Regions from separate parts of the Paenibacillus sp. 2003 genome, predicted to be linked through region 2. Evidence: riboswitches for the same ligand, from Rfam matches in the RefSeq annotation. Region 2 holds a riboswitch; the other holds the start of a gene.

Region 1 (15,501 bases), on a different contig from region 2:
GATCATAGACATAAGTCTCATGCAATACGGAAACCACCGAAAAAACACTCACCATTCGCTGAACAAACAGCAAAAAATCCCTCACGCTGGGATGCGGGAGGGATCATGACCAACTGATTCAGCTATAGGTTGATGGATCTGGTGTAACTGGTACATCTGTTGTATTCGTTGGTGTTGTATTACGTTGGAACATGCCTTGAATTCGATCAAGAACATAAGGCGTAGAGTCAATGAGTTTCTCAAACAGATGTGTGGAGTTATCGAGTGGCACAATGTGTACCCCCTGTTTACCTACCACCAGGAACGCAATAGGACGTATGGATACACCGCCGCCGCTACCGCCACCAAACGGAGAAGCAACTTTAGCTGAACTCGCATGTTCAGCAGAGGTACCCGTAGCACCACTTTTGCCATTACTTTCTCCATTGACGTGAAAATCACTACCACCGGCAGCAAATCCGAATCCCACCTTACTGATTGGCAGAATCACGGTACCATCCGGTGTTTCGACTGCATCGCCAACAATTGTATTGACATCCACCATGGCCTTGATATTCTCCATAGCGGTTTCCATTAAGCCTTGAATTGGATGATCTGACATTTTAATTCCCTCCAGTTTCAATGTAAGCTAGGTTTGATCTAACCATATCATCCCCAAACTTGAAGGGACTTATGTAAATAAGCATTTTAAGTACACTCACCGAACCCCAACCTCATATTTCCAAAACAGGTCGGCTATAATGGGTTTTTACAGAGTTGTCCCACTAAGTTTCTTCTTTTGCTTCTCCTTATGCCTGCGGCGCTGTTCCTGAAGAAGTTTGAACCACATCCGCCATCCGCCTTCGACTTGAAGCACACGGGTGAGTAGTGTAACTCCAGCGATCAGAACGGCTGTAATCCGAATTTTCGCTCTGAAATCCAGATCGGTTCTAAATTCCATTTCATCGGACCATACCGGCATAACCTGAAGCACGGGTGTTTCATCAAAGCGGATCTGATAGGTGAGAAAACCAATAATAATGGATTTGATACTCCACACCCAGCCCGTCAGCACCGCTGTATATGCTGCATCACCAACGCCGATGTGGGTAGCCCAGGACAGTTGGGTCATATGTACGCGTGTGAGTGTTTGCTTAAGCCACAGCTTGAGTGCGTCTGTTGCCCTAAGCATAATTTTCACATCTTTAGCCCACTTCTTGACTTTGCGTTTGTTGACCCGCTCACTTCCCTGGGCCTCGCCTCTCGAATGATTCATGGATTGTTCGGTCTTGACCAGAAAACCTTCCTTCATATTGCGAAAAACAATACTCGGGATCTCATAGTTAATCCGCACAATTCCATAGAGAAGACGAACATTAATATTGGCGTAATCATCACTTTTATGTTTACTGAATGTAAAATGTACATGAACATTTGAGATGAGGACTGCGGCAATCAGCAATGCGAACAACAAACCGATTCCTCCAAGCCAAATCCACACAGGCCTTACCTCCAAGCCCTCAATTCTTTTCTCGTCTAGTATGGCACTCTGAATAGGAAAAAATTCACGTCTGACCTAAAAATCCCATTACATATTTATTTGTAAACTGTTCTATTCACCATTTATCTAAAACAATGCACAAAAAAACCGACTCCACTGATGGGTGTCGGTTAGTTTGAGCTAGCAAATTAGAGTGAAGAATCCGTATTATCGTCTTCGTTGTCGATATGACCTAGGTCATCCGCCGGATCAGCACTTTCCGGTTCCAGTTGTTGCAAATCCAGTTTGTTGAATAACAGTTGTGTCTCTTCTTCCAGGTTTTCCGAATCTTCGAACAAGCCTGGTTCCGGAAGGTCTTTAATTGAAGCCAGTCCGAAATAATCCAGGAATGACTTGGTCGTTCCATACAGAATTGGTCGTCCGATGGCCTCGGCTCGTCCCACTTCAATAATCAAATCCTTATTCACAAGCGTATGGATGGCCCGCTCCGATTTTACACCGCGGATTTCCTCAATCTCTACCCGTGTAATCGGCTGACGATACGCCACAATGGCCAGCGTCTCCAGAGCCGCCTGGGATAAGGACGTGCGTGCGGGAGAGTATGCCAGTTTCTCGAAATAGACAGCGTGGTCAGGCAAGGTGCCCAACTGAACTACACCAGCGATCTTGAGAATCTGTACACCTCGTCCCTGCTGTGAAAATTCATGAATCATCTCCTCAATCGCGTCCGTTACAAGCTCCACTCGCTGGTCGACGATCTCGGCGATTTGTTTGATACTCAGACCTTCTTCTCCGGACAAAAACAGCAGGCCTTCAATAATCGATTTCAATTTCGGAAAATCCATGATTCTTTGTTTCCCCTCTCCACTCCATAACGATATCCTCAAACATCCGTTCCTGATAACAGACAATCTGCTTCATCTTCATCAGTTCCAGCACCGCCAGAAAAGTGACAACAATCTCATGGCGATAGATATGCTCGTCCATCAACTTGGAGAATAACAGTCTGCCTCCCGGCCCCATACTTTCCAAAGCGCCGATGACATCCCGTATCCGATCCTTAACCGAAATCTCATCCCGTTTGATTCGGGTTACAGTTGTGCGCTTCTCAGCCTTGCGTAGCGCCTTCTGAAAGGCTGCAATCAGGTCAGAGGTGTGTAAACCCTCAACCGGGTTCGATTGGGCTTCTACGGGCATATAGGGGCGCAGATCCTCGGGCTCTTTGGAAAATATAAGGCTGCGTTCCCACTCCCGTTCATGAAGATGACGCGCAATTCCCTTGTACTTGCGATATTCTATCAGACGTGCAATCAGCTCTGCACGTGGATCATAATCTTCTTCTTCCATAAAATCATAATCCTCAAAGTCCTCAATTACCGGTGGTTTGGGCAGTAAAAGTTTGCTCTTGATCGACAGCAGTGTTGCTGCCATGACCAGAAATTCACTCGTAATATCCAGTTCCAGTTCCTGCATCGAATGCAGATACGCCATGTATTGATCGGTAATATCGCTGATGGGAATATCCTGGATATGAATTTCAGCCTTATCAATCAGATGAAGCAGCAGATCCAAAGGCCCTTCAAAAGTCTCCAGTTTGTATGTAACTACCGTCACTAGACGAATCCTCCCGCCAGAAAAATACAAAACCCTGCTAAGCCGTCCGAATCCGGTTTCCCGTGTTCGTCTGCGCAAAGCAGGGCACTACTATTAAATAAGCACTATTTTAGCTGTTTCGTCAAGTTTGCCATCTCAATTGCCGCCGTAGCTGCATCCCAACCTTTGTTACCCGCCTTGGTTCCGGCACGTTCAATCGCTTGTTCAATATTTTCTGTTGTAACCAGTCCAAAGATCGTAGGCACGCCTGTTTTCAGGTTAATTGCCGCTACCCCTTTAGCCATCTCGTTGCATACATAATCGTAATGTGTAGTTGATCCACGAATGACAGTTCCCAGCGTAATCACCGCATCATACTTGCCGCTCTCCGCCATTTTCTGCGCAATCAAAGGGATTTCGAACGCACCTGGAACCCAGGCTACATCCACTTCATCATCCTGCACGCCGTGACGTTTGAAAGCATCGAGCGCTGCGCTAAGCAATTTACTGGTAATGAATTCGTTGAAACGTCCAACGACAACTCCATATCTGGATCCTTCTGATACTAAATGTCCTTCAAAAAATTGTGGCATTCAAGTCATCTCCCTAACGGTATAATGTAATGTAAGTAACGGAAATCCCTAATTATTATCTTCCATAAATTACATGGTCAACGTTGTTCATCTAAAATATATTTACTGTTCGTTTTGTTCGATATCATCAAACTTGAGCATATGCCCCAACTTGGCTTGCTTGGTATGAAGATAAACCGTATTGTCCTCGTTCTCCTCCATCTGGATCGCGACACGCTCTACGACTTCAAGTCCATATCCTTCAAGACCTTTAATTTTACGAGGGTTGTTAGTTAGCAGTCTGATCTGACGAACCCCAAGATCTTTCAGTATTTGAGCGCCAATTCCGTAATCACGCAAATCAGCAGCAAAACCCAAACTCAGGTTTGCATCAACAGTATCCATACCTTCCTCTTGCAGCTTATAGGCTTTGAGTTTGTTGATCAGGCCAATACCCCGACCTTCCTGTCTCATATAAAGCAGTACACCATTGCCTTCCTCGTGAATCTGTTTGAGTGCCGCATCAAACTGCGGACCACAGTCACAACGATGCGAATGGAATACATCACCTGTCAAACATTCAGAGTGCACACGTACAAGTACGGGTTTCGAACCATCAATTTCTCCTTTGACCAAAGCTACATGTTCCTTATTGTCCACAGCGTTTGTATAAGCCACCGCTTGAAACTCACCAAAGTCCGTTGGCATACGCACAGCCACTTCACGTTGAACCAGCTGCTCTTTTTCGTTACGGTAACGAATCATGTCCTGAATACTGATCAGCTTCAGATCATGTTTGCGGGCAATCTCCTGCAGATCCGGAAGTCTGGCCATCGTACCATCTTCCTTAATTACTTCACAGATAACGCCTGCGGGATATGAACCACACATAATAGCCAAATCTACCGCTGCTTCTGTGTGCCCGGCACGACGAAGTACACCGCCGTCTTTTGCAATCAGCGGGAACATGTGACCCGGCTTACGGAAGTCCCCGGCTTTCGCCTCAGGATCGATTAGACCTTTCACGGTAATAGAGCGTTCATGTGCCGAGATACCTGTTGTCGTATCTTTGTGATCCACAGAGACGGTGAAGGCTGTTCCATGGAAATCCGTATTTTGTTGAACCATCGGTTTCAGGTTAAGTTCGTCCGCACGTTGTTGTGTAATCGGAACACAGACCAGACCTCTACCTTCAGTAATCATGAAATTAATGACTTCAGGTGTCGCCTTTTCGGCCAAAGCGATAAAATCGCCTTCATTCTCCCGATCTTCATCATCCACAACAATGACAGGTTTACCACGCATGAGATCATATATGGCTTCTTCGATTGTGTCCAGAATGGATTGTTCTGACATTGGTCCACCTCCAGTTAATTTCTGTTCTCTATTTATGCAAATCCGTGATTGGCGAGAAAATCTTCACTGATACTGCGCGGCTTGCCAGCACACGTCTCCCGATGTCCTCTCCCATACTGGAGCAGATGATCCACATATTTGCCCAAAATATCGCATTCGATATTAATGGTATCCCCTGTCTTTTTCACATTTAGTACAGTTTCACCAATGGTATGCGGGATAATGGAAACCGTGAATGCGGTATCCGACGTATGGACAACGGTCAAACTAATGCCATCCAGTGTAACCGATCCTTTGGGGATCAGATATTTGAATAACTGGTGATCATCAGGCTTGATCTCAAACACAATTGCATTTTGATCACGTGTTATACTGCCAATCACTCCAGTACCATCTACATGGCCCTGAACGATATGGCCGCCAAAGCGACCGCCTGATTGCATGGCCCGCTCCAGATTAACTTTACTGCCAGATTGCAGCTGACTGAGATTGGTATGACGATAGGTTTCAGGCATTACGTCGGCGGTAAAACCTCCACCTTCGAGTGTTGTTGCTGTTAAGCACACGCCGTTCACTGCTACACTATCACCAATCTTCAGATCGTCCATGATGGCGGAAGCTCCGATATTCAGGACCATCGCTTCGCCTTTCCGACCAATACGCCGGATCTGACCGACTTCTTCCACCAAACCGGTAAACATGCTGCCGCCTCCCTTTTTCAAGTTATAAAGAACCTAACTTTTTACTTTAAAATCCATTTATTTATTCAGGCCACACCGGAATACCGCCAATGCTGATATTATCTCCAACTTGTTCGATCTCCAACTGATTCAATTGAATCGCCTGATTCATACGTTCCACACCCTCGAAGCGGAAGCTTCCAGGTGTATCATAACCGCCTACAATTTTCGGAGCGATAAACATGAGCAGTCGATCGACCAACCGTGCCTCCAGCATGGCTCCATTCAAGGTGCCTCCACCTTCAAGCAAAATCGAACCAATCTCACGCTCACCCAACTTGCTAAGTCCGTTTAACAGATCCACACGTGGTCCAGGACCACAGCGTATAATTTCGACGCCGTAGGCTTCCAAACGTTCAGCAGCTTCAGGACTGGCTTCGTCTGTTGTCAGCACCCATGTTGGAGCAAGACCATCCTTAACCATTTTGGCACCTACGGGAAGACGTAACTTGGAATCCACCACAATGCGCACTGGACTAATGCCTTCGACTTGCAAACGGGTAGTAAGTTCCGGATTATCGGCAATCACTGTGTCGACGCCAACCATAATTCCCTGGTGACGATGACGAAGGGCATGCACAATCTCACGAGCGGGCTCGTTAGAGATCCATTTGCTGTCTCCGCTGCGAGTAGCAATTTTGCCATCCAAAGTAGTAGCCGTCTTCAGTGTCACGAAAGGTAGACCCGTTGTAATAAACTTAATGAATTTTTCATTCATGCGTCTTCCTCGCTCACGCAGTACGCCAACTTCAACTTCAATGCCTTGTTGACGAAGCATGCTTATGCCCCTACCGGAAACTTGCGGATTTGGATCTTCACAACATACCACAACACGTTTCACCTTCTCATGAATCAGGCGTTCACTACAAGGTGGCGTCTTGCCATAATGACTACAAGGCTCAAGTGTAACGTATACCGTACTTCCTTCTGCATCACTGCCTGCCATGTTAAGTGCATGCACCTCTGCATGACCGGTTCCACGTTTCAGATGGCTCCCCAGACCTACAATACGACCCTCTTTCACAACTACACATCCAACGACCGGATTGATCCCCGTCTGTCCCTGTGCTCGTTCCGCCATATCCAATGCCAGTGCCATATAAAATTCATCATTGATCATTTCCAAATCCGTTCACCCCGCGGTTTAAAGTCTTGTTTATTAAAAAATCCCCGTCGAACAATCAGTTCGATGGGGATGATGAGAGACAAATGTCACCAGCAGGAGTGAAATGGATACAGCACGCCAACACTTTGCCCAAAACTTCATTTCGGGCAAGTGAAAATAGACACATACCTTAATGAACATCAATTACAGGTAAAGAGCTTTTATAGTGTGGCATATGTATGGAACTTTCCGACGTAACCGGATCTTCCCTGCACAGTGCAAGACATTACAAATCGTGACTGTGCAGCAATACTCCTGCTGAATGCAAACCTGTTAGGTCTGCACCTCTCCTTCTCCCATCCAGACTATACTGTCGGTTCTGGAATTACACCAGATCAGCCATCTGCCAAGGGCAGACAGGTCACGGACTTTGCATCAAGTGCCGGACACATAGGTCCTTACACTTCCTGCATCACCGCCGGTAGGGAATTGCACCCTGCCCTGAAGGATTGCTTTCGTTATTACTTGGATGTTAGCACTTTAATGCCAAAAAATCAATTGTTTTTTGTTCCTTTTTGTCACATACTAACTTTTAATAAGCTAAGAAACAACAAAAAACCGCTTCCTCTCAAGGAGGCACGGTTTTTGCTTGGAGGCCCATTTCACACCCATCGTATCATTCTACATATCAGGAAAACACCAGCTCGCCATATGCTTTAATTCTTTGGCATTATGAAATGGAGTGCGGTCAGGTTCTTGCAGGGGCGAAGTTGGAAGCGGGAACTCTCTTGCCACCCTTCTGACCCAACTTGTGGAATCGATCGCAATAGCCGAGCATTTCCAGCGTCCGTTCGCTCTCGGTCGAAACGTCCCATGCAAATCTGCTTTTCCCGGCATCTCTGGAAAGACACCATCCAGATATTCTACGATGACACGCTTGTCTCTGACTTCATGACAATACACCGTCACCCATACACCTTCCCGCACCCGAACAGCATACACATCTCCAGACTGTACCTCCCCGGTACCTGCATCAGGAGATGCCTTTGGTACTTTTCCGCGAACACTTCTCTTCTTCTCCAATGCCCCTAAGATTGTGTCCTTTACAGCTGGACTCTCATCAGGCTTATCCGCAAGAGATATATTACTCAGATCAAAATCATGAAATATCTTGTTCAGGTTGTTCTCATTAATTCCGACAGATGAGTCCCACCACGCCAGAGGGGCCTGCACTTCAACACGCATATTGGGGCGTGCGTCACGCTGCATGTAAGAGGTGAATTCCGTGATCATTCCGGGATGTTCCGCCGTATCCAGTATGCCAATCAGAGCTAACGTCTCAAGCAAATCACGGTAGGCATATTCCTTCTGTGTAGGCAAAAGGCGTTCCTTCTTGAGCGCTACTGCTGCCTTGCTGTAACGTGTTTTGGGAGGTAGTTCGCGCAGCACTGTTAACACCGCACGGAATGTCCAGCGGTCGTAATCATTGGGTATTGGAATCTCCTGCGCGGCAGCCAGCTCTCGAAGTGCCAACACATATCCAAAAGGATCACCGTCCAACGGGGTTCCATTGGTCATCCGCCAATACCATTGCAGCGTCGTGTCGGTTGCTTGATCTACACTTAATCCGCAGATCTTGCAAGTGTTCGAAGATGGATATGGCGTATGTTCATGACTTGGCATACTGCTCGCAATAAGCTTGCCCGTAAGCAACGAGCGCCAGATCATGGGTGCGGACCACAAAGAGGATACAAAAGCCTGCGCTGCATCATTTATCGTCCATTGATTTGCAACTTTTTTCAGCTCAGTAATCGTTTCATCATGTTGCGGACGTACAAATCGATTCGGTTCATGCCCAGCTGCCTCTAACGCTTCCCGATCCTTTACGGATAGACTGTCCGGAACGACATGCCGCGATGCCTGAAGTTCTTCATCCCACAACGTGCGCTCACTATAAATTTGTTTTAACAAGCTTAGCTGAGTAACCATATCCAAGGTTTTATTCATCCTTTCTAATCATCGATTTCAAGTATGTAAAAAAAACAAAAAAAGTGCTTCTATAAAAGAAGCACTTCATGTTTGGATCCAGTTAAGGTGAAGGTATTAAGCTTCTACAACTTCAACAGTTTCCATTTTGTCTTTACCTTCCAAAGCGTCCACGAACTCCATACCTTTGGTTACTTTGCCAAATACCGTATGTTGTCCATCCAAATGTGGTTGCGGTTGGTAGCAGATGTAGAACTGGCTTCCACCTGTGTTACGGCCAGCATGTGCCATAGCGAGTGTTCCGCGCTCATGTTTGTTCGGGTTGATTTCACAGTTAATTGTGTAACCTGGGCCACCTGCACCGCTACCGTTAGGGCATCCGCCTTGAGCTACAAAGCCCGGGATAACGCGGTGGAATGTAAGACCATTGTAGAAACCGGAGTTAGCCAGTTTCTCAAAGTTTGCTACTGTGTTTGGAGCTTCTTGATCGAACAGATCGATCAGAACTTCTCCGCCGTTTGCCAATTTAATTTTCGCTTGTTTCGCCATATGTAAATGACTCCTTTCGTATTGACCATCGTTAATGGTGCCAGACGCATGACCCTGGGCCAAGCATTACAGCACTTTTCTTAGTGTACACCGAAAATGTCTGGATCGCAAAAAAAACGGCAACTTTTTTCATGATTTAGCTCAAATACGCAAAAAGCAGACGAAAAAGGAAGTTCCCTTTTCATCTGCTTCAACTTTAAGATCGCTATATCTTGAATAATGCAGAATCGCATTATCTTTTGACGAATTAGCGAGTAACTGGCTGTTTTCCAATGCGCGCTGGTACCAGGTCATTCTGGATGATATCTTGATACGTCTCACGGCGTACCACGACATCTCCTTGACCGTCTTTGACAAATACAACGGCCGGACGACGAATCCGGTTGTAGTTGCTTGCCATGGAGTAGTTATACGCGCCTGTGCAAGCTACAGCGAGCAGATCGCCACTTTCCACTTTTGGCAAGTCCAGATCCCAGATCAGCATATCGCCACTCTCGCAGCATTTACCCGCAACAGATACCGTTTCCTGAGCAGCCTCATTCGCACGGTTGGCAAGCACAGCTTCATACTTGGATTCATACAAAGCAGGACGTGGGTTATCGGTCATACCACCATCAACGGCAACGTATTTACGCACCCCTGGAATGTCTTTGCTAGTTCCAACGGTATAAAGCGTTGTTCCCGCTTCACCCACGATGCTGCGGCCTGGTTCAACCCAGATCTCAGGTACGGCATAGCCGATTTGAGCAAAATGATTTTTAACTGCGTCTGTAATAGCCTTCACGTATTGCGCAACTTCAAGCGGCGTATCTCCGTCGATATAACGGATTCCAAATCCACCACCAAGGTTAACCACTTTGAAAGCAACATTAAGACGCTCATATACACTTGCTGCAAATTCAGCAACACGTTGAACAGCCATCTGGAAGCCTTCAACTTCGAAGATCTGGGAACCGATGTGGGAATGCACACCCAGCAATACCAGGTTAGACTGCTTGGAAGCCAAGTCAATCGCTTCAAATGCTGTACCATTACCGATATCGAATCCAAATTTGGAATCCGTCTGACCTGTGGAAATATATTCATGCGTATGGGCCTCAACACCAGGCGTCACACGAAGCAAAATGTTTACTTTACGATTTTTGTCCGCAGCTACAGCCTGCAACAGATGTAATTCATTGAAGTTATCAACAACAAAGCATCCAATCTCTGCATCAAGAGCCATTTCGATTTCTTCCAGCGTTTTGTTGTTACCGTGGAAATGAATGCGCTCAGCCGGGAATCCTGCTTGCAGTGCAGTGAACAATTCACCATCAGATACAACATCCAGGGAAAGTCCTTCTTCAGCTGCAAGTGCACACATCGCCATTACACAGAAAGCTTTACTTGCGTAAGCAACCTGGAAACCCAGTCCGGAAGCACGGAATGCTTCCATGTACTCTCTACAACGCTCGCGAACCAATTGCTCGTCCACAACGTACAGGGGAGTTCCAAATTGTTCTTTCAGATCTGTTGCATCAACTCCGCCAATCTCCAGATGCCCTTGCGCATTTATTTTACTTGTACCATGTAAATACATAATCTGCATTCCTCACTTTTTTGTATACTGGAACAGTTGCTATTCCAATGATTTTACACCAGTATATCAAATTAGGCGGCGAGATGAATGGATTTTTCGGAAGATCATTTGTGTTTTTTACTTTTTCGCAGTTCACCGTCCGGATCATCGGACATTTTGGTGTTGTCACGGGTTTTGTTAAATGATGGACGTTTTTTATTTTCCAGCAGCGGAAGCCGGAATAAAAAGTTACCCAAGGCCTTTGCATTAAACGGTATAAAAGGCCAGAGATACGAAGAATTGTAAGACCGGTGAACGGTGAGCGCCAATATGAGTAGTGTACTGCCCACGACCAATCCAGGAACCTTGAATATCGCTACTGCAATGAGCAGAAACAACCTGACCAGCCTATTGGCAAGTCCAAGCTCGTAACTCGGGGTGGCAAACATTCCGATGGCTGCGATCGCCATATAGAGTACAACCTCATTGACAAAATATCCTGTTTTCACGGCGATATCCCCGACTAGAATTGCCGCGATTAAGCCCATGGCCGATGCGAGAGGTGTAGGCGTATGAACCGCTGCCATACGTAATAAGTCGACGCCAAGTTCGATCAGTAGAAACTGTAGAATCAGCGGTAACTTTACATTTTCCTGTGGACCAATGAAGTCCAGCCCCATCGGTTTAATTGAAGGATCAATAACCATCAGCAGCCATAGTGGTAGCAAAAACAAGGATATGAGAATCCCTGCAAAACGCACCCATCGTAAATATGTTCCCATTAAGGCCGTCTGTCTGTTCTCCTCCGCATGCTCACACAGGTCGAAGAAGGTCGTAGGCAGAATCATCACACTGGGAGAAGTGTCTACAAAAATGACAACTCGTCCTTCCAGCAAATGGGAAGCTGTAACATCTGGTCGTTCCGAATAACGAACGAGTGGGAACGGGTTCCACCCCTTGTTGATAATCGCTTCCTCTAGCTGCTTATCGGCCGCGGGAATACCATCGATATCCACTCGCTGTATTTTTTCACGAACGGAATCCACCTGCACTTTATCCACAATATCATCAATGTACACAACACAGACATCGGTTTGTGTTCTACGCCCCACCTGCATGATCTCAAATTTCAGTCCAGGGTCGCGTATCCTGCGGCGCACCAAGGTTACATTGGTCAGGAGCGTTTCGGTAAAGCCGTCTCTGGAACCTCGGACTACCCTTTCCAATGAAGGTTCTTCGGGTGAACGTACCGGATAACTCCGGGTATCCATAATTAGGACCGAGCGGTCCCCTTCAACAAACATTGCGCTCATACCGGTAAGAACCTTGTTGATGACCGCACTCATCTTGTCGACTCTTTCAACCTGAATATGGGGAATGTAACATTCAAAATAGGACTTGAGTGCATGCCCTGACACATCATCAGGGGTAAGGTAGGTCAGTCTTTTTAATACTTCAAGCAAAATCTCATCCTTGGCGAAGCCGGTGATCAACAGCAATCCAACGTGCTTGCCACCCAGGACCATTTCCCTCATATTTACGTCGAACGATTCTCCGAGCCCCAGTACCTGTTGTAATGTATATCTATTTTCACTCATGCGTGGGGAGATATCATCGTTTTCCTGCCAATATTTTACGGATTCTTCAATACTGTCAGACATTTCATTTTGTTTTTTCTTTTTGTACGCTTTCTCCTCTTCTTCCTTCTGAATCTCATAAGCAGACTTGTGTAACATCTCTTCCGTTATACCTTCACCATTTTCCTGGCCTGTTTGCTCCGTTCGTTCATCCATCTTCCATCCTCCTATGGCCACGAGTTACCGCTGATATATAAAAAAATCAAACAGGGAACCTGTCATTTTGCCCAAAATCATGGCGAGCAGTAATCCAAACAAATAAGGTTTCATGCCCAATCGTTTGGCTAGCACGGGAAGTACATTAAGCACCTCGGTGAGCGCTGCGGCGAGCAGACCGATGAATACACCACAGAACAAACCAACGATCGGGCTGAGCAGCAGCACCCCATGCATTTTCCAGTGCCAGAAATCCGCCACCGTCCCGAGAAGTGAACCACCAATTAGCGCCCCTTCGTACCAGTGAGTCTTGTCATATGATTGCGTAAGTTGAGCTAACCTGGGAATCATATCGAGCACCAGAATGAGCGCAATTACGCCGCTCCCTACGGCAATTCCCCCTGCAATACCCAATACAATGCTGATTGCTCCATTAAGAACGCTCATCCGCATTCATCTCCCTGCGTTCCTGCTCGTGCATCCGTTCGCTCTCTTCAATCACCACATATTTATCTACATTTTGCTGGTATAGAAACATCTCCACTTCCAGCGGGGTAGGTTCCTCATTCCACTTTTTCTTGAACAAATGATTAAAAAATACTGCCATTCCGAATCCAATGCCAATGGAATACGCCACTTGAAACAGATAGGGATGTTCGTCCCGATGCCCAGTAAGCATCTCCACAATTCGAATCTGTACTTCCTGCATGTTCACATCGGCATGAAAATTCATAATGGTTAAGGCTGATCCAAAGAACAGCAGCAGCCAAACCAGAATGAACAGCGACTTGGAAGGTTGACCATTTCCCGCAATGACTTCAACCAACGTATGACCTGATCCCATCAGTTCCACACTTACCTCCGGCAAGATGTGCCGAATTCGGGGAATAATCTGCAATATATCAATGAGGATCAGATTGCCATCCTCCGGTCCAGGGCGCAGCAGTTCAAGCTCCAGTAGCCTGCCCTCCTGGTCTTCAGAAGAGGTCAGTATATGTGCAATGTCTCCAAGCTTGACTGCTCTGCCCCTCTGGATGCGAATACGGCTGCGTAGACGAATATAGACCATTGGAGTGGGTGTCTGGGACATCCAAAGCACTCCTTTACTGCGTAATTTAGGTTAGTATTTGAAGAATGTGCAAATTTATTACAAACGGGTTGGAAAAAGATCGGGAGGTTGTGCTAGTGCTGCGGGATGGATCGGTCATTGGTCGCTGTTGCTCGGGGGAGGATACACGCAGACACTCCGACGGCAGACCAACCTTCTGATCGCTGTTGTCTCCAAATTCTTTTGATTGATTTCTAAGTGTTAGAAATTTGGAGACAAAGGCGAGCGCTTCGCTTCTTCAGGTCTAATCTGCCGCCTGCGTTGCTTGTGTATCATTAGGCAAGCCCTCACGCTTCGCTCCTTTTGACCGATTCCATCCCTCCGCTACCAGCCGTCCTCCCGTTTCCAAACGTTTGAAATAAATATGCTGGGGGAGTAGGTAGGAAGGGAATCGAAAGATGAGCTTTTTGGGGTTATTTTGCTCAAAATTCCATGACTTGTGAAAGTAGCTTTTTGATATTAATTTTAGAAATTAGGAGATTAGCCTTTTATACGCTCTCCTTGTGACCGATTTGAGGCGTAACGGAGTGTAAAGCATTATTTTACATATCAAAAAAAGTCGCCGTATGGGCGACTCTTTGGGATTGGTTGATAGACTTACCGATCATAAACATTATCTCAAGAATTATTTTCTTTTTCTCTTTTGTTCAATTCTCTTCTAAATCGTAAAGGGGTTGAATTCATTGTTTTGCGGAATTGGTTAATGTAATAACTCGTGCTGTTAAAACCGACCTCATAGGCAATCTCGGTGACGCTACGCTTGGAGGATTGCAATAGTTCAATGCTTCTTTGGATGCGGTACTCGATCACATATTGCATGGGTGTAGTTTTCAGGATTTGCTTGAAATAACGGCATGTCTCCGATCGACTCAACTGTCCCGCCTTCGCAATATCTTCCAGCTTAATTTCATCCGCATAATTGAGATTAATCCATTGCAACATGTCTTTCATTCGATTGTTTCTGCTCATCTCTGATGGATCATGTTCTAGAGAATATCCGTTCATAATCAGCAGTTTCCACATATTAAGCACCGCAGAAGCAACATTCACTTCGTAAAAAGGAACTTGGTGCACTAACTCCTTTCTAATCCGTGCAATAACATCCAGGATCCGTTCTCCCCAAGCGTTAGCTCTTTCGATATACAGAAAAGGCAAATTAGTTGCTGTTACATATGGATGTACGTACTTTATATACAAATCCGAAGGCATGATAACATGCGGGGACAAATTCAGACATAAATAAATGCAGTTCTCGCTCTCATCGTGATCTTCAGCCATATGCATTATTCCACTGTTGATAAAAATCCCGTCACCTTTGGACAAAATCATCTTTTGATCGTTGATATGGAACAACGCCGTACCCTGAAGAACGGTAACAAACTGCAATTCATCATGCCAGTGGAGAGGAATATGTCCGTGAACATTTTGAACAATGGTTGTCTCATAACAGGCTATAGATAATGTATCCGTACGGTGTTGCGTCATTTCTTTCAAATGTTGATCAATGATAAATTCGATCTTCTGCATGGCCCTCATCTCAATATAGTTATATTTTTAAGTGTAATATTGATATAAATGTATCGTATTTCTCCTTAATATAACACTATTCTTATATTTAAGGTGAGGCGAACAAGAATGACAACTTCTGCAAAATCCAAAAT
Region 2 (15,501 bases):
TTAGCCAGAACAGAGCCGTAAATGCCTAGCCAGAACATGATGGAAAGAGGGTTAAACAGAGACATCAGGAATCCTTGAAGAAATGACTTGGCAAGCTCCGAATCATCTCCTCTCATTTGAGAAGGGGCAAGGGTTCCTGCATTTTTAATACTTTCCACACCCGTATAGATCAATACAAAACAACCAAACATCCAGAGGAATACCCTTACAAACGGAAGCTCAAGCAGATGTACGATACCAAAATACACAAGCAGCATGTAGATAATATCCGCTGCGATGGCTCCTAGCCCAACAAACCAGGCTGGCATAAACCCACCTCGAATACCCTTGTCCAATTGCGCAGCATTAATGGGTCCAATAGGGGCTGAAAGTGATAATCCCAGAATCACATAACCTAACATGATATAAATAAGATGTCCTCCTTTCCATACAGTACAGCATATTCTTCAAGGTGTTTTTGTAGGACAAGATTATTGAGGGCGATGTATACTTTGTGCACGATTAATCCATATTAGTCGAAAATAGGGGGTGATTTTGTGCTTATGCGTTGGATAAAGGAGGTATTTACATCACAAAAAAAAGGAGAAATATCCAATAAACGAATACAACATTCACAAAGTTTGGATATTTCGCTAGAAGATAAACTTGACAGTATTATCAAGGCATTTGAATATAGTCCTGATTTTGTAGTTCGGGAGTTCCCTATGTTAGAGGGGAAGGGCACTACTCTAGCTGTATGTTACATGGAAGGATTGACAGATTCTACGCTGTTGGTTGAACTTATGGACAATATCATTCAATGGATGAATACGGATCTGCTTCCGGGAGATCAGCCTAGAGATGTGTTAGTGAAAAGCATACTACCCTCCGGGAATATCCGAAATTTGGATTCGTCGCAACTTATCTATGAAGCTTTATTAACAGGCCATGTCGTTATACTTATTGATGGTGTAAAGAATGTTCTTGCAGTGCCGATCGCCGGAGGAGCCAGAAGATCAGTGGAGGAACCCACGTCCCAAACGGTGGTCAGAGGGCCAAAGGAAGGATTCACAGAGGAACTAACGACCAACATTACTCTTGTTCGACGGAAAATACGGACTCCTGATTTGAAATTCCAGATGCATACCATTGGAGAGTACACCCAAACTGTAGTTGCACTGGCTTACATCCAGGGCATTGCCAAGCGAGATGTCATTGAAGAAGTTACCAAGCGTCTAAATGCCATCAACACAGATAGTATACTCGAAAGTGGTTACATAGAAGAATTTATTCAGGATGCACCACTTACGCCTTTCCCGACCATGATCAATACGGAGCGTCCAGATACGGTTGCAGGCAGTCTACTGGATGGTCAAGTAGCCATTATGGTAGATGGTACGCCATTTGCCTTAATAGCACCTGTTACTTTTTTTAATTTCTTTCAAACGCCTGAGGATTATTATCAGCGTTATGATATCTCTACCTTTCTGCGGATTATACGGTTAATCTGTTTCCTCGTATCTTTGTTGCTGCCTTCGACTTTCATCGCACTAACCACATTTCAGCAGGAGATGATACCTACAACGTTATTGGTCACCCTGGCTGCACAACGGGAAGGGGTCCCTTTCCCGGCATTACTTGAAGCTATGCTTATGGAAATTACGTTCGAGGTCATTCGTGAAGCTGGAGTGCGAATGCCGCGAGCCATTGGACCTGCAATCTCTATTGTTGGTGCATTGGTCATCGGTCAAGCTGCGGTAGAGGCGGGATTGGTCTCAGGCGCGATGGTCATTGTGGTTTCTTTTACAGCAATAGCGAATTTTGCTATACCCTATTTCAGTATGGCCACAGCAGTAAGGCTATTGCGTTTTCCGTTTATGTTACTGGCAGGTACGCTAGGATTATATGGCATATTGGCCGGAGCAGTGCCATTACTTGCACACCTGGTATCGCTGAAGTCATTTGGTGTTGACTACCTGATGCCATACAGTCCGTTTTTCAAGTCAAATATGAAGGATCTGTGGTTGAGAGTACCCTGGTGGGCTATGAAGACTAGACCTGATGAAAAGTCGAATACGAATAAGACGAGACAAGCCCCTCATCAATACCCGTCAGGATCGGATAACATTGTAGACCGTATTAATGAAGCTGAGAACGAATAAGGAGCGATTTATATGATTCGTTTGCAGTCCATATTAATCTTTCTCATGGTTGGACTGATTACTGCTGGTTGTGGAAATCGCACAGAATTAAATGATCTGGGCATCACAACGGCAACAGGGTTTGACCGAAAAAACGGAAAGTGGATCATTACCTATCAGATTATTGTACCGCCAGCGAGCAGTTCAATTGGGTCCTCGTCTGGTGGATCTCAAGCGCCTGTGAACACCTTTTCGTCAGAAGGTAGAACGATTCGAGAAGCCGTTGCCCAAAGCAGTATTGAAAATCCCAAAAGATTATATTTTGCTCATACCAATGTCGTCCTGATCGGGGAAGAAGCGGCGAGATACGGGATTGCTGAGATCATGGATCACTATTATCGAAATATTGGTTCCAGGGAATCTGCCAAGCTTATTATTGCAGATGGTCAGGCAAGAGAATATCTCGAAAAATTGATTCCTCCCGAGAAACAGCCTGGCCGTGCTTTATCCGAGATTTTGGAACGTAATAATGAAAAAGGGTCGTACTATCCCGTGATGAACATACATGAGGTTGGTCTGAAGATCACTTCAGACAGTGGAACCGCCGGAATTCCTGGTGTTACAGCAGATACACTGGGCAATAATAAACAGAATTCAATTGATATTTTTAAGGAGACATCAATACCCGGGAATTTAAGACTTCAAGGATTAAGTGTATTTCTTAAAGACAAAAAGATCGGAGTACTGAACGAAAAAGAAAGTATGGGGATCACCTGGCTAACAGACAGGGTGAACTGGACCAACTTGACCTATACAGGCGCAAAGGGTGAGGTTAACTCTTTTCTTGTGCGCAAAGCAAAAGTTAAGGTCGTTCCTGTGAAAAAGGGGATTCATTATGCTGTTCAGGTAGATGCAAAGGTCAATGCTGAGCTGGATGAGAGCACATCCGGGGAGGATATCGTTAGAACACATACCATTCATGAATTGCAGCGGCAGGCTGAACAAGTCATTAAAGCACAGATATTGAACGGATGGAGAGGGAACCAACGGCTTCATGTCGATATGTTGGGGATCGCGAACAAAATACATCAAAGACATCCCAAAGAGTGGAAAGTTCTAAAAGACAACTGGTCTAGTGAATTGGCACAGATGGATATTAACATAAATGTAAACGTAACTTTGGAACGAGTAGGTCTGCTTCAAGATTCTTTCAGCAAGATGCTTGGCGAACAGAAAGACTAACACCAAGGAGAGGTTCAATCATGAAATTGGCTAGGGAGCTTCGCGTATCCGAATTGGCTGTTTGTCTTTCCTTATTTGAAGTTGGCAGTACAACCTTGTTTCTGATTGGTGGAGATGCCAAACAGGATGCATGGTTAGCCATGCTCGCCGGGGCTGCTGGTGGCTTGGTGTTACTAATCCTACATCTGGCTATTCATCATCAGGAACCTGAATTGGATTTGTTTCTACTGTGTCGCCGCTATATGGGGAAAATATTAGGGACAATCGTAAGCCTTTCATTTGTAGGTTATTTTGCTTATGAAGCTTCACGAAATCTACGTGACATCAGTGAAGTCACTGAATTGACCTTACTAAACAGAACGTCGATGTGGATCATCAGCATGATCACCATTATCGTTGTATCCAACACCGTACGGTATGGATATCGTGTACTATTTCTCATGTGTATGATTCTGTTTCCACTCATGGCACTAGGCTATACATTAATCAGCCTCTTAATCCCAACGACAGGTCTTTTTCACTCCGATCTGGCCTTGCCTGTGTTGGAGAATGGGTGGAAGCCGATTTTTCAAGCTGCTTTTCCGGAGATCGTATCCTTTCCATTTGGGCAGGTTGTCTTATTTCTGGTCTTTTATCCCTATGCCCGGAAAGGAAGGAATCTTAACAGAGCGGTGATCATCGCCTATATTCTAACGGCTCTCGCTTTAACATTTATCAATCAACTTATCATTTTTGTCTTGGGCCCTCATATTGCTGCCTATAGTACACTTCCGCTTTTGGAGACAGTACAATTAATCAATTTGACTGAAGTGTTTGAACGGATGGATGCCTTGTTCACTTTACTCCTGTTCCTCGGATTGGGTATCAAAATGGCTGCATTTTTCCATGGAGCCGTGATTGGACTCGAAAGAATAACTGGAGCGAACTATAGGAATTGGGTGTTTCCAGTAGGTCTTATTCTATATGGGTTGTCTTTTTTATCACCGACATTCACAGAACACATTGAGATAGGGCGAGGATACACATTGAATTATACTTCACCTGTATTTCAGATTTTTTTACCTGTACTACTATTGGTTGTCATTCTCCTGAGAAAGAAAGGTATGCAGAAAAGTGAAAACAACTAGCTGGAAATATGCACTGGAATTAAAAAACGACCCAGTCGTAACTGAGTCGCTTTAGGCGTTAACCATTAATTATCATCCAACAATTTCAACGCCATGTCTGATTTTTCCATATCGTGTTCAACTTGCTCTTCTATACTATAGGGATGATACATCTCATTTTTGATCATATAGTCTGCGATCTTTTGGTGGGTTTCGATTGCAGTATCCAATTGAGCCTTAAGGACTTTCCGAACTCGGGGGGTTGCAGTTTCTGTAAGAGCTATTGCATAGGTACGTACCGCTGACTTAGCAGAGAGGAGCATATCGGTGGCAATGGCCAAATCATCCATGGGAGCAACCGCTTTGACGAGCATTTCTTTCGTTTTGGTTGTAGTCATAAGAGCAACCTCCTTATTTTAATAGGGATTTTAATTCTTCAATAGCTTTGGAAGAGTTGTCCAAATCTTCTTCGATTAAGGATTTTAGTGTGTCGTCTTTTACGAGTTCCAGCATCGTTACGGCTTTGGTGGCACACGAAGTTTTGAGGGTTAGCAGCTCATGTACTTCGAGTTTCTCATGTAATGCAAGTTCCTTAGTTGCCATCATTAAGCACCTCCAAGAATTGATTATTCTATAATGTTTGTACCCTGCTATAAAGCATATAAACAGAATGAACCCAAATATTTTTAAAAATAGAATTTAATGTTTTATTTATCTGTTGATTTCATATCCAGGTCATGGTGAAGTTCTGTGGCAGGGATGACGGGCTCATGTATCTGTCCCTTTGGAACAGGGCTCGAGATATATACATAGTCTCCGCTTCCATCAGGTGCACTTCCTGTAGCCCATAATCCTTCGGCGGATTCAGTTCCCTCGGAGAGATTCCAGAATTCATAGGCCTGCGGCTGAGATTCTTGCTCGGCTTCTGGAGGGAAAGAAGCTGGAACAACGACTCCGTTTTTTTCCTCCAGTTCCTGAATAGCTGCCATCCATTGATACTGGTGATAACGGTCACGTGCTAACATTTTACGAAAAGTAGCCCGTACGCCTTCATCTGTTGTCATATGGTACAGTCTTGCTACCTGAAGGCGACCCTGACTCTCGGCATGCAAATTAGAACGCATGTCTGCAAGCAAGTTACCGCTTGCCACGATATAAGAACCATTCCACGGAACACCGTTTGAGTTGGTTGGTAGGCCACCCAGACCACTGACGAGCAGATGTTGCGGATTGATACCGCCCATAATTGCAGCTGTCACAGGATCCTCTGCGGCTTGTTGTTGTGCCTGAGGAGTAGCACCATCCAGCAACTGACTGATTAATGAGCAGAGCATCTCGACATGTCCAATTTCTTCGGTGCCAATATCCATGAGCATATCTTTATATTTCTCTTCACCTCGGCAATTGAATCCCTGAAAAAGGTACTGCATCATGACGGTCATTTCGCCAAATTGTCCTCCCAGCACTTCTTGAACCTGACGTGCAAGCATGGGATCGGGACGATCTACTTTGACTTCAAATTGCAATTCTTTCTGATGTCGAAACATGTGAATCCCTCCAATAAAGATGTCTTAAAATTCTGATAAATTCTAAAATTTTATTAACCTGTCTATGGGGAATTAAACAACAAAATAACAAAAAGACAAGGCAGGAGAATGGAAGCTTCTCCTGCCTTGTCTCATCATTTCACTACAACATATGGTTAGACGTCGTCCAATGAACTCTATTCTGAATCCGGTCTTTTGACTTGAAGCGGTGGGGGAATGAGCCAACCTTTTTCTTTGTTCATTTGAAGAATTCGTAAGCCTAAAGCGGTCTTGGTCGCATGATATTTGGCGAATAGCGCCCCAATATCTTCTCTGATCGATTGCCCAATCGTTTGGCTTGCAGCAACCAGACCCATGGCTGTATCAGCTGTTACTTTTGCAGCAATCTCAGGATCTGTGAATCTTGCGCCAGCCGGGATATCCTCAAACTCTACATGTGGTCTTTCCGGCAGTGTTGGTGCAGGAGCAATACCATTTTCAGTCAATAGTGTATCGCATTCTTTAATTTCGAGTTTGGCTTGGTCCAGCAGATCTTCCAAGATTTTCTTTAAATCTTTATCTCCTGCATGACTCATATAAGCTTGATAGCAAGAAACAGCCCCCTTAGCTATCGTGGAACATTGCCATACACTAAAGATTTCACCATAATGCATCGGCTCGTTCTTGGGGTTGCCACTTAGAATACCCATGATTTGATTTCCCTCCAGTAGGTTAATTTACCACCAACTTATGATCGCCTGTATTCTATAAAATTATGCACAGAACAGGGAATGGAGAATGTTACATAGATTAACATCATATTTATTATGTAAAAAAACACCAAATCTAAACTATTTTATCTTGTATATTAAAAAGAAAAAACCAGCAGAACAAATCTGCTGGTAGGAGTGTAACGTGTATTTTTAAACTGGAAAAAGTGGGTTACCATTCATCCCGATCCATAATTCTGACTTTTCAAGCTGACCAGCGAGATGCAGCAACCAATCTTCACGTCCTTTGGTTGCCATCACCTGAACACCCATTGGCAAACCTTCTGGTGTCATATGCAAAGGCACACTTATCGCAGGCTGGCCTGTTAAATTCGCAAGCTGGGTGAACGGAGTATACGTAAGACTTGGCTCAAACATTTCATAGATGAGTTGTTGCTGCTGGGTCTTGTCCAGTTCGCTGATCCGCATCAGGTTACGGATCTGTTCATCATGCGGTGTTAACTCTCCAATTTTGGGCGCAGAAAATGCATTAACGGGTGTGACGTAGAAGTCGTAACGCTCAAACAAAGTGGACATCTGAGCAGCGGCTACATCCCATTCAGCCAGACTATGTACAAACTCGGCAGCAGAGACTTTTTTGCCAGCTTCGGCCAGAACCCAGGATTCAATCTCCATATCGTCAGAGGTCAGAGCCCGGCCCATGGATCGTTCCATGGAAGAGATCATCGCGGCCATCTCTCCACTGTTCATCATGTAATAGTTCTCCATCAGCCTGACTCCGTTGACTGGACTCAGCTTTTCTTCAACAAGATGACCTTGGTCTTCCAACCAGTGAACGAGCTTGTATACAGCTTCTTTGGCTTCACCACTGACGGGTGTACCCACGGGCGAATCCGTTGTGTATGCAATTTTCAGTTTGCGTTGATGTGGATAGCTTATATCTGCCAAGTAACTGCCTGGGAATAGTGGTGCATGAAACGCAGCTTCAGGCTGAATGACTTGCAATGTATCGAGCAGGGCGGCACTGTCCCGAACCGAGCGGGATAGGGCAAAATCAATGGATGCGCCTTGCCATTGACGACCAACTCCAGGTCCCACAGGTGTCCGTCCGCGGGTTGGCTTTAATCCAAACAATCCGCTAAAGGAAGCCGGGATACGAATCGAACCACCTCCGTCACTGGCTCCAGCCAGGGGAACAATACCCGAAGCTACAGCGGCTGCGGCACCACCGCTTGATCCACCTGGAGAGTGATTAATATTCCAGGGATTGCGAGTTGGACCATGAAGACGGGGCTCGGTAATATTTTTCAAACCAAATTCAGGCGTATTGGTATGTCCTATGAAGATAAAGCCTGCATCACGGAGTCGAGTGACAAAATTGGAATTGCGTAATGCCCGATGCTCGCTGAACAGACGAGAGCCTGAAGTCAGAAATTCACCTTCCAAGGATTGTGAGATATCCTTCAGGAGCAGGGGCACACCTGCAAAAGGTTGTTCTCCAGGGCGAACCAAACCGGCTGCCTCCCGTGCGCGATTTTCATATGTACGAATAACCGCATTAAGTTGCGGATTCACTTCTTCAAGGCGTGCAAACGCCGCTTCCAGCATTTCAACCGGGGATACTTCCCGGGATCGGATCAGTTCAGCCAAACTTACGGCGTCGTAGGAGGTATATGAGAATGAAGACATCATGATCGTTCCTCTCTGAATATAATTCATCTGTTTATTCCATATGTCATCGTACCACCGGATTGGATAAAAGACAAAACATAGAAGAGACTTATCGAGTAATGGAAATAAAAAAACCACTGCTCATCTAATTTGATGTGCAATGGTTTTATTTTTATATTTGACTATTTGTTTATATGAGAACCTCGGATATATCCACTTACTCTGTACGCAGCTTCGGTGCCGCATCGGCCGCAGTTGATGATCTTTCCTGCTGTCTGGAAATGGCGAAGAGGGCTACCCAGATCAGGATAAAACCAAGCAGCTGTTCCCATGTAATCAGTGTACGGAAAGCAATCCAGTTCACCAACACACCCGCCATCGGGAAGCTAAGTTCCGCGAGTGTTGCAACAGAGGCTTTGGTTGACGACAGACCTTTGTAATACAACAGAAGACTTAGCAAACCTGGTAACAATGCCTGACCGAGAATATTGAGGATAACAGCAGTCTGTTCACCCGTTCCGGATGGAAACGTCCATGCTGCACCTTCGTTCCACGTCATAAAGATCAGGAGCGGGAGAGCAACGACAAAGCGCAGGGAGGTGACCGTTTCATAACGCGCCTGCCCCAGCATCAATCGGCCCATAACGGTTGAACCTCCCCATAAGGCAGCAGCCCCAAGGGATAACAAGCTTCCAGCATGAATCCAGTTGTCCCAGTTACCTAATGGCAATGTGAAGCCAAATGTAAGCAGGTAGGTTCCTGCTAATGCAATGAAGAACAATCCACCGAAGCGCCGTGGTAACGTTTCTTTCAATAACAATTTAGCCAGCACGATAGCGAAGAGCGGTTGCATTTTTTGCAATAAAAGCACCGTATTCGGATCGTTATGTGTAAGCGCCATAGTGAACAATACCGTTGCGAGTGCTGATCCTCCCCATGAAATAAAAATCACGGCTATCCAGTGGCGAGCGCGCAGGTTCTTCAGGTCAGACCGGAATTTCCACAGCACGGGAATGGCAATAAGACTGACGATGATATGTTCCACCAGTACAATCTGCGTGGATGTCATCGTGTTTAGCAAAATAATGCGGAAGAGTGGGTCGACACCCCATAAGGCGGCGCCGAGAACTACAAGCCAGAATCCGGTATTACTTCGTTCCTTGCGGTAAACAGGTGATGCTGCTGATGCCTTTTCCATATTCAGGACTCCTTCGTCAGAACACGGAATCTTCAGTTGGCAAAATCGACAAAAGCCCCCGTTTTGGTATATACCAAATAAACGGGGGCTCATCCAAGGACATGCCTCAGGAAAGAGGCCTTCCCGTGAACGGCATGTCAATGTGTTGATCTTCTCTCATCCGGACTGTACCGTCGGCCTTGGATTCACACCAAGTCAGTCGCTAAATGTCCTTTGTTAAGAACAAATAGCGAGTCGCGGGCTGGTTCCGAAGAACATCACCGCCGGTTGGGAATTGCACCCTACCCCGAAGATCCTATTCAATTATATAGTGTGTTGAACAAGCTGTAACATTAATAATTTCATCTTATTCCTGTAAGCGCTAGCAGTTCAAGCATTTTTTTTAGAAAACGATTTTCCAGCTTCCTTGTTGTCTGCGAAGAAGCACGATCTGACCTGTGTGATACGCATCATGAAGTATCCAGCGGGCAAGTTCGTGTGCCCATTTCTCTTCGGAGTCCATATAAGCAGCTTCAAGTTCTGACTCTTCGAGTGCAGCCAATTGATCTCGCAACTGTTGGGCTAATCGAGTTGTACTCTTCATCAGTGTATTCCATCCGGCTTCATCCGTTGCATCTCCAGAATTGCCAAACGTGTATTCATTGGAGTCTACAGCAGGAAGAGTAGGTTCTTTACCCTGAATACGAAATAATAAGCGATGATTGTAATAATACATATGGTTAACCAACTGCCAGATGCTTAATCCTCCTGAGGGTGGAATCCAAGCTGCTTGCTCTGCTGTAAGACCTTCCAAAGACTTCGACAAAGGTACAATCCAATTGCATTGATCCCATGTATCATCCTTTTGAATAAGTAACACATCTAATGCTGTTGTTTTTGTCATTGTCGTTTCCTCCTTGAGTATCATGGTGATTTGTGATGTAACTAGCTAAAACTGATTAATGAGGTTACACTTAATATAACACATCAAAGACAGAGTGTAACCATCTTTATTAAATTAAGGTAGTTACACTAAACGGAGGTAGACATGGACAGACTTTGGACCGATTTTGTAAACAGCGATTATCATGATTGGCGTGGGGGAGATCGATCGGAGGACAGGCTCGGTGAGGCGAACTGGCAGCAAGAATTTTTGGATCGATGGCAACTCCAGGCTTCTGTACCTGCATCTCCAGAAGATGAGTTATCGATGAGAAATTTCAGGAATGATTTGTTGGCCCTTGGAGCCCGCTTGTCTTCTGGAGCATCATTAACGGATAAAGAAAAACAATGGTTGAATGGTGTTATGGAAGCAGGGCATGTGAGAAGAACATTGACTACAATTGATCAGGGATTGAAACTCCAACTAATAGCTGTAGAAGCTCACTGGCAACAGGTTATGGCTGAGGTAGCTGCTGATTTTGCTTTGACTCTGGTGGAGGGAGAAGGGGGAAGGATTCGGATCTGTGATAATTCGGATTGTCGCTGGATGTTCTATGATGATACCCGAAGCAGAACACAGAAGTACTGTGATGATAAGATGTGCGGGAACCTGATGAAAGTCAGAAGATTTCGAGCGAAACGAAAAACCCAAAATTGATAAATATTAACAATAACTATATAATGTATATATACTAGCGAAAAAACAGTCAGAAGCCGTTCGGATTCGTATGCAGGATATGTTCGTCTTTCAAACCAATAAGATGGGAGATGTGTCTTGTGCGGACAAGTTATCTGTTGAAAAATGGCTGCGTGTTGTCGATGGATGCTCGAATTGGACAGTATAAAAGGGCGGACGTCCTGATCCAGGATTCACTGATCACGGCGGTCCAGCCCGACCTGGATATTCCGGATGTGGAGGTCATCGATGCTTCATCCATGATTATTATGCCTGGGCTGGTGGATACACATCGGCATATGTGGGAATCACTGGTCAAAACAGCGGGAACCAATTGGTCATTGCCTGTTTATTTGCAGAATCTCTATTATGGTGCGATGGGAAGTAAGCTCCGCCCACAGGATAGTTATATTGCTAACCTGCTCGGTTCCTTGGAAGCGCTTAATGCAGGTGTTACGACAGTGTTGGATTGGAGTATGCCATATTCCCCTGACCATACGGATGAACTGATTCGTGGTCTTCAGGATGCGGGGATTCGGGCAGTATTTGCTCACGGAGTGCCTGGTGAGACGAACTACTGGAACCGGGATAGTCAACTGACATATTCAAATGATGTGCGAAGAGTCAAAGAACGTTATTTTTCATCACGGGATCAATTGCTTACTTATGGGCTTGCCATTCGTGGTCCAGAGTTCAGTCATTGGGATACAACCGTAAAAGAGATCGAGCTGGCCCAAGAACTGGATGCCATCTGTTCCATGCACGCCGGATTTGGCAGCTGGGGATCGATAGATCGCTCAATTAGTCACATGTATGAAGCGGGGGTGTTAAGTCCTCGAGTAAATATTGTTCATGGTAACACCATGGGGATGGATGAATATAAAATGTTGGCGGATAGCGGTGCTTCCCTGTCGGTCACACCTGAGGTTGAAATGATGATGGGGCATGGATACCCGGCCACCGGCTATTTTCTTGAACATGGTGGAACCCCTACACTTGGTGTAGATGTTGTAACCTCCACAGGCGGAGATATGTTCTCGCAGATGAAGTTTGCACTTCAGGCTGAACGATCCAGAGCCAACGAAGAACTTCTGCAGCAGGGTGAGATGCCAGGTGAATTAAACTTGCAGTCCAGCCAAGTACTGAGATTTGCAACTTCGGCTGGTGCACAAGCATTGGGATTAGAGCAGAAGGTCGGTACGTTGACCCCAGGAAAGGAAGCAGATCTGATCATGATTCGTACTACCGATCTGAATCTGTTCCCCGTCCATGATCCAATCGGCGCTGTCGTACAATTTGCCAATCCATCCAATGTGGATATGGTTTTTGTAGCAGGTAGACTCGTGAAGCGAGAGGGTAAGCTGTTGCATGTTGATTTGGACGCCATTCGTCATGCAGCGATGCAGAGTCAAGAATATTTGTTATCCCAATACCGGATGTCGGACGCGGAGAGAATTGCTTTCTCGTGATTCGCTTTTTCATATAAGCTAAGAAATATTTACTTCGTATTTTCATATACACCTCAAGCTGTATAAAGAGGAAAGGAAGAGCCATATCATGTGATGTGGCTCTTTTACATGCTAGCATATCGTCGAATTAGACAGGATAACGGAGGAAGGGACAGCGGAAAAAGACGAAAAGAGCTCTCATTCTTGCAACTTCAGATAACAAAGAATATAAGATGTTTTTCACGAAAATTAAGACTCATAAAAACTGCGCATAATATAAATTATACGCAGTTTTGTTTTAAATCGATTTTCATATTCATCCACGTGCAACATATCATGATAATTTTCGCGGAAAAAGAACAAAATATGTGATCTCCAAAAATAAATTTAACCAAGCAACGCGATAACGTGTAGAATTCGATAGGTTTTTATAGGTGATCGATAAGATAGAACAAATGACTTTTTCATAGAACAGATGGGAAGCCATCCAATCTCTGCTACATCCATAGACATTCAAGATTCATGATGAGAGGAACATGACTATGCGTGAGAACGAACATCGATCTTCATTATTTCGTAAAAAACCAATTGCCTCAGCGGGTGATAACAGCAGTGCATTGAAAAGGGCGCTCGGTCCGTTGGACTTAACCACACTTGGGGTGGGTGCCATTATTGGTACCGGGATTTTTGTGCTGACCGGTGTAGCTGCCGCAACGTATGCTGGCCCGGGCCTTGTACTGTCATTTTTGCTGGCAGGTATCATATGTGCATTCGCAGCATTATGTTACTCGGAATTTGCCTCAAGCATACCGGCATCGGGTAGTGCGTACACATATAGTTATACGGCTTTTGGCGAAGTGATTGCATGGATTCTGGGATGGGATCTGATATTGGAGTATGGATTCGCAAGTGCGGCGGTAGCCAGCGGGTGGTCGGGATATTTCCAGACGTTATTGTCCGGATTCGGATTGGAGTTACCACATGCGCTTACGAGTGCGTTCAGCCCGGAAAAGGGAACCTTTTTTGACATCACAGCTGCGGTCATTACGTTAATTATCACTTTCCTCCTTACTCGAGGGGTGAAGGAAGCTGCTCGTGCGAACGGCATCATGGTAGCGATTAAAATTATCGTGGTGCTGATCTTCATTGGTGTAGGTGTTTTCTATGTAGAGCCAACCAACTGGCAGCCATTTTTGCCTTTTGGTATCTCAGGTGTAACAGCTGGAGCAGCAACCGTATTCTTTGCTTACATCGGATTTGATGCGGTCTCCACAGCTGCAGAAGAGGTCAAGCGGCCTCAACGGGATTTGCCGATTGGAATTATTGCGTCACTGGCGATCTGTACCGTTCTCTACATCGTTGTATCATTGATTCTCACAGGGATCGTGCCGTATAACATGTTGAATGTAAGTGATCCGGTGGCGTTTGCATTTGAATTTGTTCAATTAAAGGGATTATCCTGGATTGTATCTCTTGGAGCGATTGCGGGGATTACGACGGTATTGCTGGTCATGATGTATGGTCAGACACGATTGCTCTATTCCATGTCTCGTGACGGACTACTGTCACCTGTCTTCTCCAAGGTTAGTGGTAAAAGTCAGACACCAGCTGTAGGGACATGGGTTGCAGGCATTATCGTGGCTCTGTTCTCCGGGTTCATCTCGTTGGGACATTTGGCGGAGCTTACGAACATCGGAACATTGTTTGCTTTTGCAGTTGTAAGTCTGGGCATTATTGTGTTGCGTAAAAATAACCCTGATCTCAAACGCGGCTTCCGCGTTCCACTTGTGCCACTCATTCCGATTCTGAGTGCCTTGGGTTGTGTATACTTGATGACACGCCTTGCAGCGCTGACATGGATTACGTTTTTTGCTTGGTTGATCATCGGATTGATTATCTACTTTGCGTATGGACGCCATTATAGTCATCTGAATCCGGCACGCCGGATCTCCAGTGTTTTCAGAGCGAAGGATAAATAGATTAGTTGAGAACGTCTTTAACCGAGAACATCTTCATTTTTCCTCATTTCGTATCGCTTAGGCGAAGCGCGATGGGGAATTTTTTTATATAGAAAGATAAAGGGTGATAACAGCAGGGAAGGTTGGAATTTTCTTCATATATGGGTAAGTAATAAGGGACGTAACCAACTTAATCACGGGGGCGGGGTTGCGGCTGAGCCAAATATGAAATATATTTGGGGATGTGACATGCCATCAGACATAAGAGAGGGGATGTATCATGAACACACCATTACATACGAATTCAGATCATCAAAATGCAGCTTTTGGATTTGCACTAGCTGACTCATCCGTACTTGCAGAGGCGCAGTTAATTGTTTCACAATTAGGACGTGAAGACGGATTGCAGTTGGATATTGATCCGCAGCGTCTTCTGAAGGATGGACGTAAGGTATCTGTCATTGCACAACAGTTGGAATCACCCGTTGATCGTCAAGATGCCAATATCATCTATGGTCAGGAGTTAGCATACGTGCAGTATGCTGTTAACCTGAAACCGGATAGCTCGATCTCCATTGCTTCTATTGAAGGCGTTGAACATTCTGTTGATTTTGGTTGGTCAGCATTTACAGCAGGGGAATACGAACTTCGAATCTCCCTGCATATGAAAACACCACGTATTGCTGAAGGTGCACTCGAACCTGAGCAGATTGCAATGGTTAAGTACGCGCAGGTGATTACCGCATTTATATCGCTTTTCCCGGCAGAAGCAGCGTCGTTGAGTTCACCATCTCAAGCTGTGTGGAGCAGAAACCATCATGTGTTTGACTCCTACGGCAGAGGAGGATTCATCCTCGCTGACCTGCCTCGACTCGCTGAACGTGTAGAGGAACTGATGGGACTG

The links. A riboswitch is a leader RNA that binds a small molecule or an ion and turns the genes downstream of it on or off. The one in region 2 is predicted to bind FMN.
Region 1: linked by a shared signal. The riboswitch ahead of ribD (bifunctional diaminohydroxyphosphoribosylaminopyrimidine deaminase/5-amino-6-(5-phosphoribosylamino)uracil reductase RibD) and the one ahead of J2X75_RS10120 (DMT family transporter) in region 2 are both predicted to bind FMN.

Annotation. Positions count from the first base shown of each region.
Region 1 covers NZ_JAVDTB010000008.1:56,609-72,109, forward strand. Annotated here, with positions in the region: gene ytfJ (GerW family sporulation protein) at 119-601, opposite strand; gene J2X75_RS24485 (DUF2953 domain-containing protein) at 749-1,480, opposite strand; gene scpB (SMC-Scp complex subunit ScpB) at 1,669-2,325, opposite strand; gene J2X75_RS24495 (segregation and condensation protein A) at 2,294-3,094, opposite strand; gene ribH (6,7-dimethyl-8-ribityllumazine synthase) at 3,199-3,666, opposite strand; gene J2X75_RS24505 (bifunctional 3,4-dihydroxy-2-butanone-4-phosphate synthase/GTP cyclohydrolase II) at 3,769-5,001, opposite strand; gene ribE (riboflavin synthase) at 5,034-5,702, opposite strand; gene ribD (bifunctional diaminohydroxyphosphoribosylaminopyrimidine deaminase/5-amino-6-(5-phosphoribosylamino)uracil reductase RibD) at 5,764-6,867, opposite strand; FMN riboswitch at 7,191-7,359, opposite strand; gene J2X75_RS24520 (hypothetical protein) at 7,528-8,835, opposite strand; gene J2X75_RS24525 (peptidylprolyl isomerase) at 8,950-9,381, opposite strand; gene lysA (diaminopimelate decarboxylase) at 9,629-10,960, opposite strand; gene J2X75_RS24535 (spore germination protein) at 11,065-12,675, opposite strand; gene J2X75_RS24540 (stage V sporulation protein AB) at 12,757-13,185, opposite strand; gene J2X75_RS24545 (stage V sporulation protein AA) at 13,166-13,822, opposite strand; gene J2X75_RS24550 (helix-turn-helix transcriptional regulator) at 14,459-15,367, opposite strand; gene J2X75_RS24555 (DMT family transporter) at 15,476-15,501, shown strand, end outside.
Region 2 covers NZ_JAVDTB010000001.1:2,350,527-2,366,027, reverse strand. Annotated here, with positions in the region: gene J2X75_RS10165 (LysE family transporter) at 1-410, opposite strand, end outside; gene J2X75_RS10160 (spore germination protein) at 543-2,141, shown strand; gene J2X75_RS10155 (Ger(x)C family spore germination protein) at 2,154-3,362, shown strand; gene J2X75_RS10150 (GerAB/ArcD/ProY family transporter) at 3,383-4,489, shown strand; gene J2X75_RS10145 (spore coat protein) at 4,555-4,866, opposite strand; gene J2X75_RS10140 (spore coat protein) at 4,880-5,074, opposite strand; gene J2X75_RS10135 (manganese catalase) at 5,176-6,015, opposite strand; gene J2X75_RS10130 (DUF3231 family protein) at 6,192-6,704, opposite strand; gene J2X75_RS10125 (amidase) at 6,918-8,414, opposite strand; gene J2X75_RS10120 (DMT family transporter) at 8,614-9,594, opposite strand; FMN riboswitch at 9,739-9,892, opposite strand; gene J2X75_RS10115 (DinB family protein) at 9,977-10,477, opposite strand; gene J2X75_RS10110 (CGNR zinc finger domain-containing protein) at 10,622-11,173, shown strand; gene J2X75_RS10105 (amidohydrolase family protein) at 11,293-12,660, shown strand; gene bcaP (branched-chain amino acid transporter BcaP) at 13,182-14,618, shown strand; gene J2X75_RS10095 (hypothetical protein) at 14,878-15,501, shown strand, end outside.